Regions from separate parts of the Bacillus sp. HSf4 genome, predicted to be linked through region 2. Evidence: predicted binding sites of a transcription regulator. Region 2 holds the regulator's gene; each other region holds the start of a gene.
What was found. Region 2 encodes Rex, which represses fermentation and respiration genes when NADH is low (regulators of the CRP and FNR family bind a similar motif). Its sites were predicted from a motif close to TTGTGAAATATTTCACAA; they were not measured.

Region 1 (4,859 bases), 290 kb from region 2:
TGCTTCAGCACCCCGCCTTCCTGAAAGAGCCCCTTGAAACCGGGGAGGCTCCATACCGCAATGACGGCGGTCAAAATATAAAACGGAGACCAGGCTTTTATAATGTCTGCTGCATGATATTTCTCAGCGGGTTCATGTTCATTCCCGGCTTCCCTGTATATGTGACGCGGCTGCCATTTTTTCAAGAACAGCGCCAGCGCTCCCATGCTGATTAAAGCGGCCAAAATGTCGGCCAGCTCCGGTCCCAATCCAATCATCGTCAGAGTCTGCACCGCCGTATAGCTTCCGCTTAATACGAGAAGGGCCGGCAGCGTTTCTCTTATTCCTTTAAACCCATCCAATATGAAAACGAGCAGGAACGGGACAAAGAAGGCGATGACCGGAAGCATCAAGGCGAGCGTTCTGGAAAGCTCAACCGGTGTCAAGCCTCCCATCTGCGCTCCTGTGATCACCGGAATTCCGATCGCTCCAAAAGCGCCGGATGCCGCATTCGCAATCAAACATAGGGATGCCGCTTTCAAAGGTTTAAAACCAAGCTCGACTAGAAGAACGGCACTGATCGCAATCGGCACGCCGAAACCTGCCGCGCCTTCCAAAAAGGCGTTAAAACTGAACCCGATCAGCAATAGCTGAAGCCGCTGGTCAGACGAAATTCCGGCAATGCTCGCTCTGATCACTTTAAACTTTCCGGTTTTGACGGAAAGTTTGTAAAGCCATACAGCCATCAGGACAATATATCCGATCGGCCAGAGGCCGTTAGCAATTCCAAGAAAAACGGCGGAGACAGCTTTTGCAGCCGGCATGTGAAAAAAGAACACCGCTACAATAAAGCTGACCGCCAGCGTCACAAATGACGCGATGATTCCTTTCATCTTCAACACGGTCAGTGCAAGGAGAAAGAAAAGAATCGGCAGAATGGCGGCAAAAGCGCTGAGAAACAGATTCCCAAACGGATCGTATACCTGCTGCCACATTGTTCATCATCTCACAATCTTCATGATGTTTTATTGCGCCTGCATTTCAAAATGCGGTTTTAAAATGGCTTTTAACACACCAGCACTATGCTTAAATTGCTCTTTTTCTTTTTCATTCAGTTCAAGTTCAACAATTTCCCTCGCTCCGCCTCGGCCGACAACCGCCGGAACTCCGATATAAACATCATTTTCGCCAAATTCACCGTCAAGATGAGCGCTCACGGTCAAGATCGCTTCTTCATTGCGGTAAATGGCTCTCGTGATGCGCGCCAGACTCATGGCAACTCCGTAATATGTCGCACCTTTTTTCTCGATAATGTGGTAGGCGGCGTTTTTCACATTGTCAAACAGTTCATCAAGATCTTCCGCTTTGTAGTTCTCATTTCTTTTCAGCAAATCGCTGACGGGAACGCCGCCGATATTGGCATGGCTCCAGACAGGCAGCTCCGTATCTCCGTGCTCACCGATGATATAGCCGTGCGCATTGTGAGCGGCGACACCGAAATATTCGCTGAGCAGGTAGCGGAAACGGGCGGTGTCCAGAGTCGTGCCGCTTCCGATGACCCGTTCCTTCGGCAGGCCGCTGAATTTCCAAGTCGCATATGTGAGAATGTCAACCGGGTTTGTCGCGACTAAGAAAATGCCGTCAAATCCGCTGGCCATGACTTCCCCGATGATGCCTTTGAAAATCTTGAGGTTCTTCTCTACCAAATCCAGCCGGGTTTCCCCGGGCTTTTGGTTTGCTCCTGCACAAACGCAGACAATATCGGCGTCTTTGCAGTCTTCATACGTGCCGTACCATGTTTTCACAGGATGCGGCGCAAATGCCTTCCCGTGGTTTAAGTCCATCACATCGCCCATTGCTTTATCTTTATTTAAATCAATGATCACAAGTTCGTCTGTGATTCCTTGGTTGATTAACGTATATGCATAACTGCTTCCAACAAATCCGGCACCGATTAATACAGTACGATTCACATTTTGATTTGTCATTTTACATCATCCTTTACCGATTGTTTTCAATCTAAGTTGTTTGTGAAGTATTTCACATTTAAATTGTGCAATATTTCACATACTTTTTCAATACTTATGCATTTATATTTTTGTCTTTTTTGTGTCACTAATCATTTATTCCTTATTTTTCTACATTTTTGGGTAAAATTATTCCTTTTCCTTGAATATAAACACCGAAAATTATACAATTCAACCATTAACGACCACCGTTTCAAAAGAAGGAGAAATAGAAATGCCAAAGACGGTGACTTTTATTCAGAATCAATCGTTTCTCTCCCTATGGCTGGGACAGGCTGTATCAGAGCTCGGCGGCGCCATCGGAGCCCTTTCCAATGCTTTGCTTGTCTTTGAATTGACGGGTTCCAAGCTTGTCATGAGCGGGTTTTGGCTGGTCTATTTCATCCCTTCACTTGCCTTGCAGCTTGTGATCGGCCCTTTTATTGACCTGTGGAGCAGAAAGAAAACGATGCTGTTCTCCCAGCTGACACGCGCATTCGCATTCCTTTTCCCAATCGCGATGATGTCGCTCGGGAAGCTTGAAGTCTGGAACCTCTTACTCCTGCAGGCGGTGATCGGGCTCATTCAGCCTCTCTACGCTCCTGCAGGAACGGCGCTGATTCCCGCCCTCGTGAAAGAGGAACAGCTCATCAAAGCCAATGCTTATATCGACGGAACATTGCGGCTGATGGGATTTATCGCACCGCCGATCGGAGGGCTTTTGGCCGCCTGGCTCGGTCCGGAAAACACGCTTGCTGCGGCTTCATTTTTCTTTTTGTTAAGCGCATTTCTCCTTTTGAAACTGAAAGAGGAACGAATCGAACAAACCGGCGGAGGACAGAGCTGGCTGACACAGTTATCAGGCGGAATCCGCTATTTCTTTACGCGTCGTTTGCTCGTCTGGCTCGGCTTTTTTCTCGCCTTTGTCCAGTTCGGCGTAGGCGTCACGATGGTTCTCAACGTTCCGTATGTACTGGAGGAACTCGGCGGGAGTGAACTGGAATACGGCTGCTTTATGGCTGCATTTCCGCTCGGTTATTTCTGCGGCTCGATAGCGGCGGGAAGGCTTGGCGGATTGAAAAACCGCCGCTTGATGATGCTTGGCGCACTCGCCGCAGGAGGTCTTTCCTACATTGCCCTCGGTTTTGTGACGGAGATATGGGCCGCCGTCATGATTGAAGCTGCCGCAGGGGTTACAATTCCCTTTTTCAGCGTCCACAACACCTCACTGTACCAAAAACAGGTCCCTCAACACTTTTTAGGAAAAGTTCTCTCCGTTCGCCTCTTTATCATTCGCGGAACGATGATGATCGGTGTCTTATTTGCGGGGAGGTTCAGCGAAATGCTTGGGATACGGCCGCTGTTTTTCATGATCGGCGCCATCATTTTTGTGACGGGAAGCCTCGGGATACTGCTGCCCTGCTTTCGATTTTTGGACGATCATTCTTCACCTGCTCCAAACACAACCGATAAAGCTGTTTAAAATTAGTATTTTAAATATTCAATCTTTTAGTTTGTAAGTAAAGCTGACAAGAATACTGCCAGCCTCATTTGATTTTGTCATGATTACAATTAGAATCTATCGAATGGGGAGTGTTGCAATTGAAATTGGCGGATTTGCGGAAGAGCGGGCATGCTCCTTCCTTGTTGTCATCTTTTTTATATTTTGATGTCAGCTTTATGATTTGGGTATTGCTCGGGGCGCTCGGCGTTTATATAACGGCGGATTTTGACTTGTCGCCTTCACAAGTTGGATTGATTGTGGCCATCCCGACATTGGCCGGTTCTGTTTTCCGGATTGTTTTAGGCATTTTAACCGATCGCTACGGTCCGAAGAAGACGGCCATCGGCGGCATGTTTGTAACGATGATTCCGCTGATTTGGGGGTGGCAGTTCGGATCAACGATCGGCGAGCTGTATGTCATCGGCATTTTGCTGGGGGTGGCGGGAGCAAGCTTTTCTGCTTCCCTTCCAATGGCGAGCCGCTGGTATCCTCCCCACTTGCAGGGTCTTGCCATGGGGATAGCCGGGGCGGGAAACAGCGGCACACTGCTTGCCACACTGTTCGGTCCGCGCATTGCAGAGCATGTGGGCTGGAACGGTGTGATGGGGTTGGCGCTGATTCCGTTGACAATCGTGTTGTTTACCTACTTTTTGCTGGCGAAAGAGCCGCCAAATCAGCCAAAGCCAAAGCCGATCAAAGAATACTTTGCTGTCTTTAAAGAAAGGGATACATGGTATTTTTGCCTTTTGTACAGTGTGACATTCGGGGGATTTGTCGGCCTGTCAAACTTTTTAAGCTATTTCTTCGCGTCCCAGTATTCCGTCCCTGCGGTCAGGGCCGGCGAATTTGTAACGCTTGTGGTGGCCTCGGGAAGCTGCCTTCGCCCTGTCGGCGGCTGGATTGCCGACAAAATAGGCGGCGTGCGGCTGCTCCAGTTTCTGTTTGTCGGTGTGGCGCTTTGCATGTTCTCCGTCAGTATGCTGCCTTCGCTCGGGGTTGTCACGGCTGCCTTGTTTATCGGAATGGGCTGTCTCGGAATGGGAAACGGCGCGATATTCCAGCTTGTTCCCCAACGCTTCCATAAAGAAATCGGGATGGTGACAGGCATCGTCGGCGCTGCCGGAGGAATCGGCGGATTCGTTCTGCCGAATATTCTCGGAACGCTAAAACAACTAACCGGCACCTATTCAAGCGGCTTCCTCACCTTCACCATCATCGCTTTTTTAGCGCTTGGACTGCTATTACTCGCTCAAGCCGGCTGGAGAAAACAATGGAAAGCCGAAGAGAAATCGATACGGATTTAAAACAACCCTCAACACTAAAGCTGGCAAACCGTCCAGAGCGGAGCTCCAGCTTTTGTGTTGTGCCTT
Region 2 (4,859 bases):
TCCGACGAGCGCCACACTTTCACCGCGGGTAATGTGGAAATCGAGCGAGCGGAGAAGCGGGGGCTGATCCTGATAGCTGACGGTTAAATCCTGAACCCGCAGCACATCGTTTCCGCTTTGCCTTGAAATGTCAAAGCGAAAGGACGCCGACTTTTCATCACCCAGCGGTTTATCCATGACTTCCATCCGTTCAAGCTGCTTTCTTCTGCTCTGTGCGCGCTTTGTCGTTGAAGCCCTGGCTAAATTGCGGTCGACGAAGTCCTGCAGCTTGGCGATTTCATCCTGCTGTTTTTCATACAGCTTCGTTTCTTTTTCAAGATGCTCTGCCTTCAATTTAAGATAAGAGCTGTAGTTTCCGATATATTTTTTGCTCTGGGAGCGGGAAATCTCGTAAACTTGTGTGACAACTTTATCGAGAAAGTATCTGTCATGGGACACGATTAAAATCGCTCCGCTGTAGTTTTGCAAATATTGTTCAAGCCATGTCAGCGTGTCGATGTCCAAGTGGTTCGTCGGCTCATCGAGAATGAGGAGATCGGGCTTTGTCAAAAGCATTTTACCGAGAGCGAGCCGCGTTTTCTGTCCTCCGCTCAAGTCCTGAACGCGGGCGTTATCATCAAACCCGGCAAAACCAAGTCCGTGCATGATGGATCTGACTTCGGCTTCATATTGGTAGCCGCCCTTGTCTTTAAACTCCTGCTGCAGCCTGTCATAAGTTTTCATTAAAGAGTTCAGCTTGCCCGGATCAGCATGCGCCATTTGCTCTTCGATCGAACGCATCTCTTGTTCCATTTTCTTGAGAAATTCAAATACCGACAGCAGTTCTTCCTTAATCGTCAGCTTTGAATCAAGCCCTGAGTGCTGGTCCAGGTAGCCCATCGTTAAATCTTTCGGCTTGATGATTTCACCTTTTTCATATGACAGCTTTCCTGCGATGATTTTTAAGAAAGTCGATTTTCCGGCTCCGTTGCGTCCGACGATCGCAATCCTGTCCTTTGATCTGACTTCCAGCTTTATATTCGTTAAAATAGTATCAGCCCCAAACGATTTTGCGAGCTGATTGACTTGCAAGATCATCATGATATTTCACCTCTTGTCTGCTATTTTAAGTGTAGCCTATCAACCGGCAGTCAGCAAACAATTAAGTGAAGTCTGGAAGATTTTAACCAAAAGAAAAAGACAGAACGAAAAAAATAGTGTATGATCGTTATAAGGAGAGTTTTGATCATGAATGAATTTACACATTTTAATGAACAGGGCAGAGCGAGGATGGTTGACATCAGTGAAAAGGAAGCTACAGTCCGCACCGCAGTAGCCGTCTCAAGTGTGTCCATGAATAAAGAAGTACATGAAAAAATCAACAACCGGGAAATCGGGAAAGGCGATGTGCTGGCAGTGGCTCAGGTTGCCGGAATCATGGCGGCAAAACAAACTTCCGCCATCATCCCGATGTGCCACCCGATCGCGCTCAAGGGAGTTGATATTGCCTTTCGGTGGGAGGAAAAAGAACAGAAAAGCGTGCTGCATATTCAATCTAGAGTCAAGACGAGAGGGAGTACAGGTGTGGAAATGGAAGCGTTAACTTCCGCCTCCGTCTGTGCGTTGACCGTCTATGACATGTGCAAAGCGGCGGATAAGGGAATGGTGATAGGACCGACATGTCTTCTCGAAAAGACTGGCGGGAAAAACGGTGGCTACAAAAAGGAAAAAGCTGATGTAAACATGGAGGATCGTCTATGAACATGGATCATTCAAAAATTCCGCAAGCGACAGCAAAACGGCTGCCGTTATATTATCGTTTTCTAAAAAACCTTCATGCATCCGGAAAACAGCGTGTATCATCCGCTGAGCTGAGCGATGCCGTCAAGGTCGATTCCGCTACCATACGCAGGGATTTTTCCTACTTTGGCGCCCTCGGCAAAAAAGGTTACGGCTACAATGTCAATTATCTGTTGTCCTTTTTCAGAAAGACGCTTGATCAGGATGAAATGACAAACGTAACACTCATCGGTGTGGGGAATTTAGGGACAGCCTTTCTCCATTACAATTTCATCAAAAACAACAATACGAAAATTGCCATGGCTTTTGACATCAATGAGAATAAAATCGGCACCGAGGTGGGCGGCGTTCCGGTCTATGACTTAAACGCCCTTGAAGAACATATGACGGATGACATTCCCGTCGCCATCTTGACGGTTCCGGCCCAAGCCGCGCAATCCATCACAGACAGGCTGGTCGCGCTGGGCATTAAAGGGATTTTAAATTTTACGCCGGCTCGTTTGAATGTGCCGGACCACATTCGAATTCATCATATAGATTTGGCGGTTGAACTGCAGTCACTCGTGTATTTTCTGAAGCATTATTCAATGAATGACAAGTGAAAAACGGGAAGCTTAAAAGTAAAGGAAAGGGGGCAGGCATTGATGCCAATCGGTCCTGGAAGCTTTATTTTAATCGTCGTGGTGGCGCTTTTAGTATTCGGCCCGAAAAAACTTCCGGAGCTTGGAAGAGCGGCCGGAAATACGCTGCGGGAATTTAAAAATGCGACAAAAGGGTTGGCTGACGACGATACGGATAAAAAGAAGGAAGATCAGTAAGATAGGATGACATTTATGAAGGGAAAAGAAATGTCGCTGGTAGAACATATTACAGAACTTCGAAGACGACTCATGATGATTTTTTTCTTTTTTGTCGTTTTTGTTGCAGCAGGCTTTTTTTTGGCAAAGCCGCTGATCATTTATCTGCAGCAGACGGATGAAGCAAAGCTGCTCACGCTTAACGCGTTTAAGCTGACTGACCCTTTGTTTGTGTATGTGCAGTTTGCTTTCATCATCGGCGCTGTCTTGACTTCGCCGCTTCTTTTATATCATCTGTGGGCTTTTGTCAGCCCCGGGCTGTATCAAAAAGAGCGTAAAGTGACGCTCAGCTATATTCCGGTATCGATCATACTTTTTTTAGGCGGCATTGCCTTTTCTTACTTTATTTTATTTCCGTTTGTCGTCGATTTTATGACGAGGATCTCCGATGATTTGAACGTCAATCAGGTCATCGGAATTCATGAATATTTTCAGTTTTTGCTGCAATTAACGCTTCCTTTTGGCTTATTGTTTCAGATGCCTGTCGTGATCATGTTTATCACGAGGCTCGGTTTGGTGACGCCCATGTTTTTGTCCAGAATCAGAAAGTACGCCTATTTTGTTTTGTTTGTTATCGCGGCGCTCATCACACCGCCTGAAGTATTGTCTCATTTAATGGTTTCTGTGCCTTTATTGCTGCTTTATGAGCTCAGTATCGTGATTTCAAGAATCTCTTACAGACAGGCGCAAAAAACGATCATCCAGGAGGAAAACCAGGCGTTTTTGAAAGACCAGAGCAAATAAAGAGCCATTCCCGCGGAAAGGGAATGGCTCGAAAGGGCTCTTTATTTTTTTCGCTTCATTCTGCCCGACAAGGCGAACATTTTGAAGGAAATACTGATATTATAGGCGGCGAAAAGCATCAACAGAATGGTGTAAAAAGACCATATGCCTCCCGGTGAGGTGGATGCCAGGTAAGTAAACAGCACGCCTGTCAATAAATAAATGACCCCCCAAAACACAGGGCTTCTCATCATAAAAATCCTCCAATAATCAATTGCATTTTCTCGAGCCGTTCCAAATATTCTTCAATAGGCCCTTGGAAAGTCTGAATCAATACAACGAGCGTATTCATGGCGACATGGGCGAAAATCGGAACGATAATCCGGTTTGTTCTGACGTATAAAAAGGCGAACGTAAATCCCATTGCCGCATAAATGAGCAGGTGTGAGAAATCCATATGGACAACCGAGAAAAGCACTGAACTGAACAGAGCGGCAATGAAGAAATTCGTTTTTTCGTAAATAGCGCCGAAAATGATCTTTCTGAAAATGATTTCTTCGAGAATCGGACCGAATACGGAAGAGACGAATATCATCAGCGGTATTGTGTTAATGAGCTGCATAATGTGCTGCGTATTTTCCGATTCCGGTTTGACCCCAAGCAGGTTCATTTCGATTGAAGCGGCAATCGACTGGGCAAACAGAGCGAGGAATACGCCGCCTACCGCCCAGGCAATAGATGCGCCGGCAGATGCTTTCTTGCCGTTGCGAAGCGTCGTTTTCGGCGCCGTCCTCAAGATCAACAGCACGATGACAAGACAGAGCGAAAAGGCGATGATCAGCCAAATACCTGAAAGTGTAAGCTCCGCTTGAGCGGGTTCCATGCCTCTTCCCACTCCGAAAAAGTACAAGAGGGGAATGCCGACAACAGATGACAGATGCATGAGGACATATGTCAAAATAATAAACCAGTATTGTTTTTTCAAGCCGTATGTACTCCTTTTCTAAAATCTAAACAGGCTATGTTTATTGTAACACACCTTTTTGAAATTATAGGTCGCTGAAGGTATCACGGGAAAAATGTAAGCGTAAAAAATTTTCACCTTATCACTTGAAATTAGCTGGGAGATTCTTTATTATAAGAATTGTGTTAGCACTCAACAGATGCGAGTGCTAAAATTACATATGAAAATATTGAGGAGGTTGTTTCATTGTTAAAGCCATTAGGTGATCGCGTTGTCATTGAGCTCGTTGAGTCTGAAGAAAAAACTGCTAGCGGAATCGTACTTCCTGACTCCGCAAAAGAAAAACCCCAAGAGGGTAAAGTGGTTGCTGCCGGTTCAGGCCGTGTATTAGAGAGCGGAGAGCGCGTGGCATTAGAAGTTAAAACAGGCGACCGCATCATCTTCTCAAAATATGCAGGTACCGAAGTGAAATATGAAGGTACTGACTACTTAATCTTACGTGAAAGCGACATTTTAGCTGTCATCGGCTAAGTCTT
Region 3 (4,859 bases), 1.4 Mb from region 2:
ATTCTTCCATTGTGATGTCCCCGTATGCGCATTTAATGACGGCATCGGCAAATTCATCGTAGTCATCATCTGTTGAAAAGCCTTGCTGCAGTTTTTTGGTATAAAGCTTGATTTGCTCTTGGCGTTTTTCAATATCTTGATCTTTGCCTGTGTAGTCTGGTCCATTGATGATGTCGCGGTTTTCCTTCACAAGCATCATATAATGCTGCAATGTTTCATCCATGCATCCACCTCCTTTCATGTTTTCAAAAAAATTCCTCATGCTTTATATTATAATATACATGAAAACGGACACCAAGTACCGGTGTCCGTCAAGAATGCCGTTATTTAGGTTCAGTGCCCCAAATCAGCTTTCCGTTTTCATATAATGTGATCTTTTTTGTATCTTTAAACGTGTTTGAATTTAAGAATGAATAGTCGCCGCTTTGCGCATAATTGCTCCAATCATCGTTGTGGAGGCGAATCTGGATTTCCCCGGTGCTTGCTCCTGGAGACAGTGTACCGTTTGTAAAGCCAAGTTCGAGGTATGTGTCTGCTCCTTTTACAGATTTGTTCAATTTCACGAATTTGTGCTTGATGCTGCTGCAGCCGATCTGTGCGTAGTCGCAGTCGTAATTTTGTCCTTTGTTGTTCGCTTTATACCAGTAGCGGACGGTCAAATTTTTGAGCGACACCGTTTTTTTGCTGTTGTTTTTAATATTGAGCTGCGGACGGATCTGATTTCCGTTCACATTGCCGTCCCCCGCTCTGTACTGTACAGCGATTGCATTTTTCTCGGTGCTGCTGCCTTGATCTGTTTGGTCACGGTCTGAATTTTTCTGATCAGAACCTTTTGAGCCTGAATCAGAATCGGTATCTTCAGATGAATTGTCTGGATTGCTTGTGCTGCGGATGTTTTCCCTTACAAATTTTCCGGATTCGGATAAATCAGACATTGACCAGCCTCCGGTTTTAGATGCGCCCGGATTTAAAGCGGCTGACGACTCCTGTTTATCCGACAGATTCCAGTTGACCCAGCTGATCTTCTTGCTGTCCAAGAATTTTAGCCATTCGCGTGACTGGTCAAGATATACCCCGCCATTGCCGGAAGCATCGCTTGTTCCCCATTCGGTTACAAAAATCGGCGCTCCTTTGCTCAGCGCATAGTTTGCTTTATCCCGCAGCGATTGACCGTGCGTACCTGCGTAAAAATGGAGCGCATACATGACATTGTCGTCTTTCAGCTGGTTGTCTGCCGCATCGTTGACATCCTGGCTCCAAGTACCTGTCCCGACGATGACGATGTTATTGGGATCATTTTTGCGAATGACCGAAATCACGTCTTCCGCGTAAGGTTTGATGTCGCTGTTCCAGTTCACACCGCCGTTCGGCTCGTTTGCGATTTCATAAATGACATTTGGTGTATTGCCGTAAAGACTAGACATTTCTTTGAAAAATTCTTTTGCTTTCGCTTTGTTTTGGTTCGGATTGCCATCGCTTAAAATATGCCAGTCGATGATGACATATATTCCAAGCTCTTTTGCCGCTTCAACGGCTTCTTTCACTTTATTTTTAACAGACGGATTATCAATATATCCTCCCTCTGCCGTGTACATTGCCGCGCGGAACACATTGATGCCCCAGTCGTCTCTCAGCCATTTTAACGTATCTTTGTTGACATAATCGCCGTACCACTGCAGACCATGGGAGCTGATGCCTTTCAGCTGCACCGCTTTTCCATTTTGGTTGACGAGTTGTGTCCCTTTCAGCTTAAGCTGGCCGTTGACAGAAACAGGCGTTTTCGCTGCTGCTGATGCCGCTGGAACAAATGCACCGCTGATGACAAGCGCCGCCATCATGAAGCATGTGACAAAAACAGAAACAGAACGTTTGATTGATGACATTCTTTTTCCTCCATTTGATTTAGAATATGCTTTTTCTGCGAGCGTTTCTCACCTCTCTTCTCACTTTAAGCACGAACTGATTGTAAAAAACCTCTGGATGGATTGTCTATCAACCATATTTCTTGTTTTTGAATCCTTAAAAATCTATCTATTTCCTCTTTTCGTATTTATTGGGAGGCCGTAATGCTAGAAAACGGCATTCATCACTGCTAACCTTCAGGACTTTACACATCCTTTATCTATTAATTCCCAATTATAAGAATCAGAATAATAAAAATGTTTGGTTTCAAAAAAAACTATTCGGGAGAAAAGCGCTATAAAAAGATCAAACCATCGCCGCATGTCTCAAAAAATAAACCCTCCTCTTCTAAGCCCTGAAAGAAAAGGAAAGTTTACTTTTTGAAATCGGATAAAAAACCGACCAGTTTTGTGCCGACACCTACAAACGTTTCAAGAATCGCCTGTGCCCCGGCTACCGACAAAATCAAAATGAACGGAATGCTCGCTTTCGGCATCAGCATATAGCCGATTCCGATGATGATGGCGCACCAAATGCCGGCGCACCAATAGCAATTCAACAAATAGCCGAAGTTTGATTTCGGCACCTTTTTTGTGTCGACATGCCCCTGTTCATCGATCGTTTTCTTTTTCTTCATAAACGGTTTCCGGATGAACTCCGTGATTTTATCGAAGACAATCAAATGGGTCAGTCGGTAGCTGGCAAGGATCAGCATGATATACGTTAGCCAGGATATATCCTCCATCTTGGGCCTCCAAATCCGTAAGTTATCTATAGCTATTCCCGAATCCTCCCCGCTTCTATCCCGATTTTTTGAAAATGTGATATACATCACGATTTTCTCCTGGAAAACACGTTACATTGAACCTGTAACATCAATCTAGCTCCAGGAGGTTTTTTACGATGGACACAGTATTTGACCAAAACACCAAAACCGGCGAGATTGTCACCCGTTTTCCAAGAGCGAGCCGGATTCTGAAGGAATACCGCATCGATTTTTGCTGCGGAGGAAACCGCCCGATTGCAGAAGCGATTCAGGAACAAAACCTAAATGAAGAAGAGATCTTAACGAAAATCAACACCTTATACGAAGAGACAAAAGCTCTCAATGAACAAGAAACGAACTGGAGCGAAGCCCCTTATTCCCGGCTGATTGACTACGTGGTCCAGACCCATCATGCCTATCTGTACGACGTGCTGCCTGAGTTGTCGGGATTTGTTACAAAGGTATACCGCGTTCATGGGATCCATCATCCTGAGCTCGGCCGGGTTCATCAATTGTTCCATCAGCTGAAAGCTGAATTGGAGCACCATTTGATCCAGGAAGAAGAACAGATTTTCCCGAAAATCACCGCTTTCGAAGAGACAAACGATAAAGCCTATTTAACCGAGGCCGTCGAAGCGATCGACACCCTGGAACAAGAGCATGCATCATGCGGCAACATTTTAAAGGAACTGCGGAAAGTGACCAGCGACTATACACTTCCTGAAGGCGCGTGCACCACATACACACTGACTTACTTAAAGCTCGATGAATTGGAAACAGACCTTTTTCAGCACATTCATTTAGAAAATAACATTTTATTCCCTCGTTTAGCGGCCGAAGCCAAACGATAAGAAAAAAGACAGGGCATCCTGTCTTTTTTTCATTCTCTATACACGTGAAAAAGGACAGAGGATTTGATGATCCTCTGTCCTTTCTTTTTAATCCTCTGAGGCAATGTCTTTAACCGGCAGTTCTTCTCCTTCCCCATGTGTTGGTTTGCGGAGATGAAACAATGCTTTGACGCTGAAAACGACGAGCAGGACAATCCCGATTAAAAAGATGGTGTCGGGAACAGCCCGCCATGTCAATAGCCCCTGCACGGCATCCTGCTGCAAAAATGCGGACGCCCGTGAGCTCCAATAGCCGTCGCTAAATGCTTTTTTCAATTGGAGGAAACCGACGGGAAGCAGGCTGATAAAGACCATGCCGAACAGGCCAATGTTAAGCGTCCAGCAGGCGATTTTCAGCCATTTATCATTCCAGCGCTCAGGCTTGACGATATTGCGCAATGTGTACAGCCATACGGCAATCGCGAACATGCCGTAAACCCCCATCATCGCTCCGTGTCCATGGGCCGGTGTTAAAAACTGGCCGTGCTCAAAATAGCTGACGGCGGGCAGGTTGATCAAAAAGCCCAATACCCCCGCACCGACAAGATTCCAAATCGCGGTTGAAATCAAAAACCAGAATGTCGCTTTATACGGGAAGTGATGTCCTCCATCCCGCATCATTTTATATTGTTCATACGCTTCCAAAACAAGCAGGGTCAGCGGGATCACTTCCAGGCATGAGAAGACAGACCCGAGACCGATCCATACTTCTGATGATCCATTGTAATAGTAATGATGGCCGATGCCGATCACACCGCTGCCGAGCAGAAGTATCAGCTGAAAATAGAGCGCTCTTACGGTTGACTTTTTCGTCACCAAATTCATCTGCACCAACAAAAAGCCGATAACGACGACGGCGAAGACTTCAAAAATCCCTTCCACCCATAAATGGATGATCCACCAGCGCCAAAAATCGGACATGGTGATGCTTGTGCCCGGGTTGAACATAAAGGCGGCGCCGTAAAACAGCGGAATGGCGATGGCCGAATAAAACAGCAAATGAATCAAGCCGCCTTTATCAGATTCTCTTTTTAAACCGCGCTTAATGCCCCTGAAAACGATAAACAGCCAGATCAGCATGCCGAGCGCAAGAATGATCTGCCAAAAACGGCCGAGCTCGATATACTCCATTCCTTGATGGCCGAATAAGAACCAATTGTTCCCTAGATAGCCTTTTGCTCCGAGCCATTCACCGGCCATGCTTCCGCCGACAAGAACAATCAGCGCCCAAAACAGAATGTCGACAAACAAGCCTTGCCGCTTCGGCTCCCGGCCGCCGACAAGCGGAGCCACAAAAATGC
Region 4 (4,859 bases), 1.7 Mb from region 2:
GCTCATCATTCCGCACGGCGGTAAACGCCGGTACGCCTGAAGAATGCTGATATACGCGGGTAAAACAACGCCTTTCTCATCGTTTTTGTGAGAAAGGCGTTGTTGTGATATGAAAAGCTTTTATTGCGACTAGGGGGTAAAGACGTGAAGGTTATCCCGGTGAACGAATTGCCAAAAGGGACTGTAACGGAATTTTTTTGCCTCCATTGGGGCAGCCCTGAAATGGTGAATTCAAATGGAACATTTCAATGCGATGAATTGGAAGGGTATGCTGTTTTAGATGAAACGGGCAAAATAGCAGGTCTGATTACTTATATCATCGAAGAAAACGAGTGTGAAGTCGTCTCTTTGGACAGCACTATTGAAAATAAAGGGATTGGCTCGGTTCTTTTAAAAGAAGTCGAACACGTTTCCGAACAAAAGCAATGCAGCGTGGTGAAGCTGATCACCACCAACGATAATATACGCGCCCTGGAATTTTATCAAAAGCGGGGCTATGTATTCAGAGAGCTCTATGTGAATGCGGTGGAAAAAGCAAGGAAAATCAAACCGGAAATTCCCCTTACGGCGGATAACGGCATTCCAATCCGCGATGAAATCCTGTTGCTGAAAAGCTTGGCATAAAAAAAGAAAGTGATTTAAAAGCACCCTGCCTTAATAACCCGAAGTGCGGAACATAACCATCCCTCATGCTCATTTTGCCCAGCCGCACCCCGACGGCTGGATTTTGGCAAATGAACATGACAATCCCAATTGTATGATGAATAGCAACATCTTCTTTTCATACAGGGGGATGGAATCGAAGTATGATTGGACAGTCAGGCGAAAACATAAATATGCGGGAAATCAAAGAATTGATTAAAGAAAGGCATCCACCTCGCCTGGTTTCAGCAAGGGAGTATTTCTATTTTTGATTAAACAGACGATGGAGGTTGCTCGTATTGTTGGCGATTGAGGTTAAATAACGGCTTCCGCTCACCATTTCCTGATTGCAAAGAGGGCATAAAGGACGTTCACTGCTCGTGAAGTTTTTTCTCATCCAGCCGTTGCATTCCTCTGCTGTGCACTCCCAAGTGCTGATATCTTCCTTGGGCAAAGGTTCTTGATTTCGGTTGTTGTAGTAAGACATACCGTCACTTCCTAACAAAGGTTTTTATTCATTTTAAGGATATTTTGTGAATCCTAAGACATTCTATTCGTTTATTTGTTATTCTATTCTGGACAAGTTCTTTTAGGAACAAAAGCCCATCAGGGAAAAGGGGACCCATCATGGAAGAAAGAATCAACTGCAAAGCATGCGGTCAGCTTATTCCATACAGCTCAAAAGTATGTGAAGCGTGCGGATGCGAAAGCCCGCTTCCTCAATCACAAAAAATCAAAGACAGGATGATCCTGACTGTAGCAGGAATGGTTGCGATTTTAACGATCGTGCTGATTTTGGGAACGCTATTTTCATATATGAATGTCTTTTGACAAAAGGAGCCTTTTCTGTAAGGCTCCTTTTTGTTTTATTTGTTCTCAAACATGCTCGTCGAATGAAGAGGCTGAACGCGGGCTTTGGGATCCATATAAGCTTTTGCGTTGTTTACCGCGGTCGGAGCTTCTCCAAATCCGCTTGCGATCAGCTTGACTTTTCCTTCATATGTGCAGATATCACCGGCTGCATAAAATCCTTCAATATTTGTCTCCATCGTCGATTTGACAACGATCGAATTTTTCTCGATCTCGAGCCCCCAGTTTTTGATCGGTCCGAGGGATGAAACAAATCCGAAGTTGACGATGACGTCATCGACATCAATGACTTCTTTTCTTTCTCCTTTGACTTCCTCAATGACGATCTGCTCTATTTTGTTTTCGCCGATCAGCTCTGTCGGCACAAACGGCGTCAGCACGTTGACTTTGGAATTTCGGAGGTTTTCGACGCTGTGTTCATGGGCGCGGAATTTGTCGCGGCGGTGAATGATCGACACCTCTTTTGCAATCGGTTCAAGCATCAGCGCCCAGTCTACAGCTGAGTCCCCTCCGCCCAGCACTGCAACGCGTCTGCCGGCGAATTGATTCAGATCATCGATGAAGTAATGAAGGTTCGCGTTTTCAAATTGAGCCGCGGATTCAAGTTCAAGCTTTCTCGGCTGAAACGCGCCGTTACCGGCTGTAATAATGACAGTTTTCGAATAGTGAACTTCTTTGTTTGTGACAAGCTTAAATATGCCGTCGGCTTGCTTTTCCACGCTTTCGACAGCCTGTTCAAGGCAAACGGTCTGTTCAAATTTGGCCATTTGCTCCTTTAAGTTGTCGACAAGCTCCTGGGCGCGGATTTTAGGGAAGCCGGCAACATCATATATGTATTTTTCCGGATATAAAGCGGACAGCTGGCCTCCGAGCTGCGGCAGGCTTTCGATGATTTTGACGCTCGCCTGTCTCATTCCGCCGTAAAACGCGGTGAACAGGCCGACCGGGCCGCCTCCGATAATCGTAATATCATATACTTTTGAGTCTTCACGCATGAAAATAATGCCTCCTAAATGAAAATTGTTCTTAATTATATCATATCACATAAAATAAATACGAGTATGTCTGTTGTTTTTCAGCGGTCAAAACCGCTTTTCGCCGGCGGCATATCGAATCTTGAAAAACCAATTCTGAATCGCTATGATGTAGTTGTGAACATTTCATAAATGTTTTATGAATTTTTTTTGTCAATCAGTTGGAAAGCGATCCGTTTTTGGACGGATCTAAAGTGAAGGGTTTCACAATCTTTTTTTCATAAAAAGCCGGAGAGAGGGCGAAAATAACCCAAAGGCTATTTTTATCCGGCTTAGCAGTAAAATATAGAAAAGGTGGATGTGATTCCGTTGAATAAGCCAAAAGTAGTAGTGTTAGGTGCAGGTTACGGTGGATTAATGACTGTGACGCGACTTGTCAAAAAAATCGGCATCAATGAAGCGGACATTACGCTTGTCAATAAGCACAACTATCATTATGAAACAACATGGATGCACGAGGCAAGCGCAGGCACGCTTCATCACGACAGGTGCCGCTATCAAATTAAAGATGTCATCAACACATCCCGCGTCCGTTTTGTTCAGGACACGGTGAAGAAAATCAATAAAGAAGAAAAAAAGGTCGTTCTGGAAACCGGCGAGATTGCATACGACTACCTTGTCGTTGCCTTGGGAGCCGTTCCTGAGACATTCGGCATTTCGGGATTAAAGGAATACGCTTTCCCGATTTCAAACATCGATTCCTCCCGCCAGCTTCGGGAGCATATTGAATACCAGTTTGCGACATACAACACAGAAGCCGAAAAGCGCCCTGAGCGTCTGACGATTGTTGTCGGAGGCGCAGGTTTTACTGGAATCGAATTTTTAGGTGAGCTGGCCAACCGCATTCCCGAATTGTGCAGGGAATACGATATTGACCGCCAGCAGGTCCGCTTGATTTGCGTCGAGGCCGCACCGTCCGCCCTCCCTGGTTTTGACCCCGAACTTGTCGATTATGCGGTCAATTTCCTTGAAGGAAAAGGCGTCGAATTCAAAATCGGAACAGCCGTAAAAGAATGCAAACCAGACGGCATCATTGTCGGAAAAGATGACGAGACCGAAGAAATCAAGGCCGGAACGGTGGTGTGGGCTGCCGGTGTCCGAGGAAATCCGGTGATTGAAGAATCGGGTTTTGAAAATATGCGCGGCCGTGTCAAAGTCAAGCCGGATCTTCGGGTTGACGGCCATGATGAGATTTTTGTCATCGGTGACTGCTCGCTTGTCATCAACGAAGAAACCGATCGTCCATATCCGCCGACAGCGCAAATTTCCATGCAGCAGGGAGAGACTTGTGCGGCAAATATTGCGGCGTTGATCCACGGCAAAGAAACTGAAACATTCACGTTCGATAATAAAGGATCTGTCGCTTCGCTTGGCGAACACGATGCAATCGGCATCGCTTTCGGCAAAAAAATGACCGGTACAAGTGCTTCCTTTATGAAGAAGATGATCGACAACCGTTCGCTCTTCATGATCGGAGGACCGGGGCTCGTCCTGAAGAAAGGGAAATTTAAATTTTTCTAAGAAGCTTGCAGCATGTGCTGCGGGCTTTTTATTTCCGATCAAAAACTTCAAAAATGAAAGAAAACGGAAGAAGGTCTTGTTTTTAAGCGCTTACATGAAATATTCCGTTATATTTTCTGACTTTCTCATTGACAATCTTCATGATATTATTATCTGAAAATTAAGAAAAAAGGTGTGTGTGTGATGAAGACTTCTTCAACTAAGCAGCGCTCAGAAACCTGCACATTTTGTTCAGGCAAAGGTTATTTTCAGCTTCTGCTCGGCGGTTCGGAAACGTGCAGCCACTGCCAGGGGACCGGAAAAGACCGCTGAATCAAGACTTTCCAATGATTGACTCAAGCTCCTTCTCCAATGTACACTAAAAGAGGTTACTTGGGGGTGGAAGGCTTTGATCAGTTTACCAGTTGTCATCATATCAGTTGTCTTGTTTTTCGTCTTGTTTTTCGGAATCGGTTTTTTGCTGAACATGCTGCTCAGGATGTCGTGGATCATGGCTGTCATTTATCCGATTGTATGCCTTTTCATTGTCAATAAGGAAAAATTAATTCGCTATGTGGAGACGCCCGGAGAGGCGTTTTCCGGACTTTTTGACAGGGTGGCTTCATTGGCTGCGGCGGACATTATTATTTTAGCAAGCGGGATGGCCGGGGCCCTTTTGTCAGGAGTCACGATCAAAGCTTTGCGAAAAAGAGGATACCAAATGTTTTAACCTTCTTCTTTTTGCTGAAGAGGGTTTTTTGGTGTGAATTTTCCCAACTTTCTTGAAATTATCTCGCCATCTGAATATTTCCG

Region 1: P3X63_RS02085 (L-lactate dehydrogenase) is a predicted target of Rex. The motif match lies at 2,008-2,025, and genes of this name have one in related genera.
Region 3: ric (iron-sulfur cluster repair di-iron protein) is a predicted target of Rex. The motif match lies at 2,722-2,739, and genes of this name have one in related genera.
Region 4: yumC (ferredoxin--NADP reductase 2) is a predicted target of Rex. The motif match lies at 2,739-2,756, and genes of this name have one in related genera.

The regions. Positions count from the first base shown of each region.
Region 1 covers NZ_CP120679.1:392,572-397,430, reverse strand. The annotation lists gene P3X63_RS02090 (L-lactate permease) at 1-974, opposite strand, end outside; gene P3X63_RS02085 (L-lactate dehydrogenase) at 1,005-1,967, opposite strand; gene P3X63_RS02080 (MFS transporter) at 2,221-3,468, shown strand; gene P3X63_RS02075 (nitrate/nitrite transporter) at 3,588-4,793, shown strand.
Region 2 covers NZ_CP120679.1:685,016-689,874, forward strand. The annotation lists gene P3X63_RS03445 (ABC-F family ATP-binding cassette domain-containing protein) at 1-1,080, opposite strand, end outside; gene moaC (cyclic pyranopterin monophosphate synthase MoaC) at 1,228-1,740, shown strand; gene P3X63_RS03455 (redox-sensing transcriptional repressor Rex) at 1,737-2,381, shown strand; gene P3X63_RS03460 (twin-arginine translocase TatA/TatE family subunit) at 2,424-2,597, shown strand; gene tatC (twin-arginine translocase subunit TatC) at 2,604-3,380, shown strand; gene P3X63_RS03470 (YdiK family protein) at 3,422-3,610, opposite strand; gene P3X63_RS03475 (CPBP family intramembrane glutamic endopeptidase) at 3,610-4,344, opposite strand; gene groES (co-chaperone GroES) at 4,570-4,854, shown strand.
Region 3 covers NZ_CP120679.1:2,073,786-2,078,644, reverse strand. The annotation lists gene P3X63_RS10660 (YnfE family protein) at 1-223, opposite strand, end outside; gene P3X63_RS10655 (cellulase family glycosylhydrolase) at 324-1,874, opposite strand; gene P3X63_RS10650 (DUF1360 domain-containing protein) at 2,276-2,647, opposite strand; gene ric (iron-sulfur cluster repair di-iron protein) at 2,806-3,519, shown strand; gene P3X63_RS10640 (nitric-oxide reductase large subunit) at 3,607-4,859, opposite strand, start outside.
Region 4 covers NZ_CP120679.1:3,393,327-3,398,185, reverse strand. The annotation lists partial or broken gene P3X63_RS17590 (iron-sulfur cluster assembly accessory protein) at 1-50, shown strand, start outside; gene P3X63_RS17585 (GNAT family N-acetyltransferase) at 145-624, shown strand; gene P3X63_RS17580 (cold-shock protein) at 905-1,129, opposite strand; gene P3X63_RS17575 (DUF2116 family Zn-ribbon domain-containing protein) at 1,270-1,473, shown strand; gene yumC (ferredoxin--NADP reductase 2) at 1,509-2,507, opposite strand; gene P3X63_RS17565 (NAD(P)/FAD-dependent oxidoreductase) at 2,850-4,067, shown strand; gene P3X63_RS17560 (YuiA family protein) at 4,251-4,379, shown strand; gene P3X63_RS17555 (YuiB family protein) at 4,456-4,776, shown strand.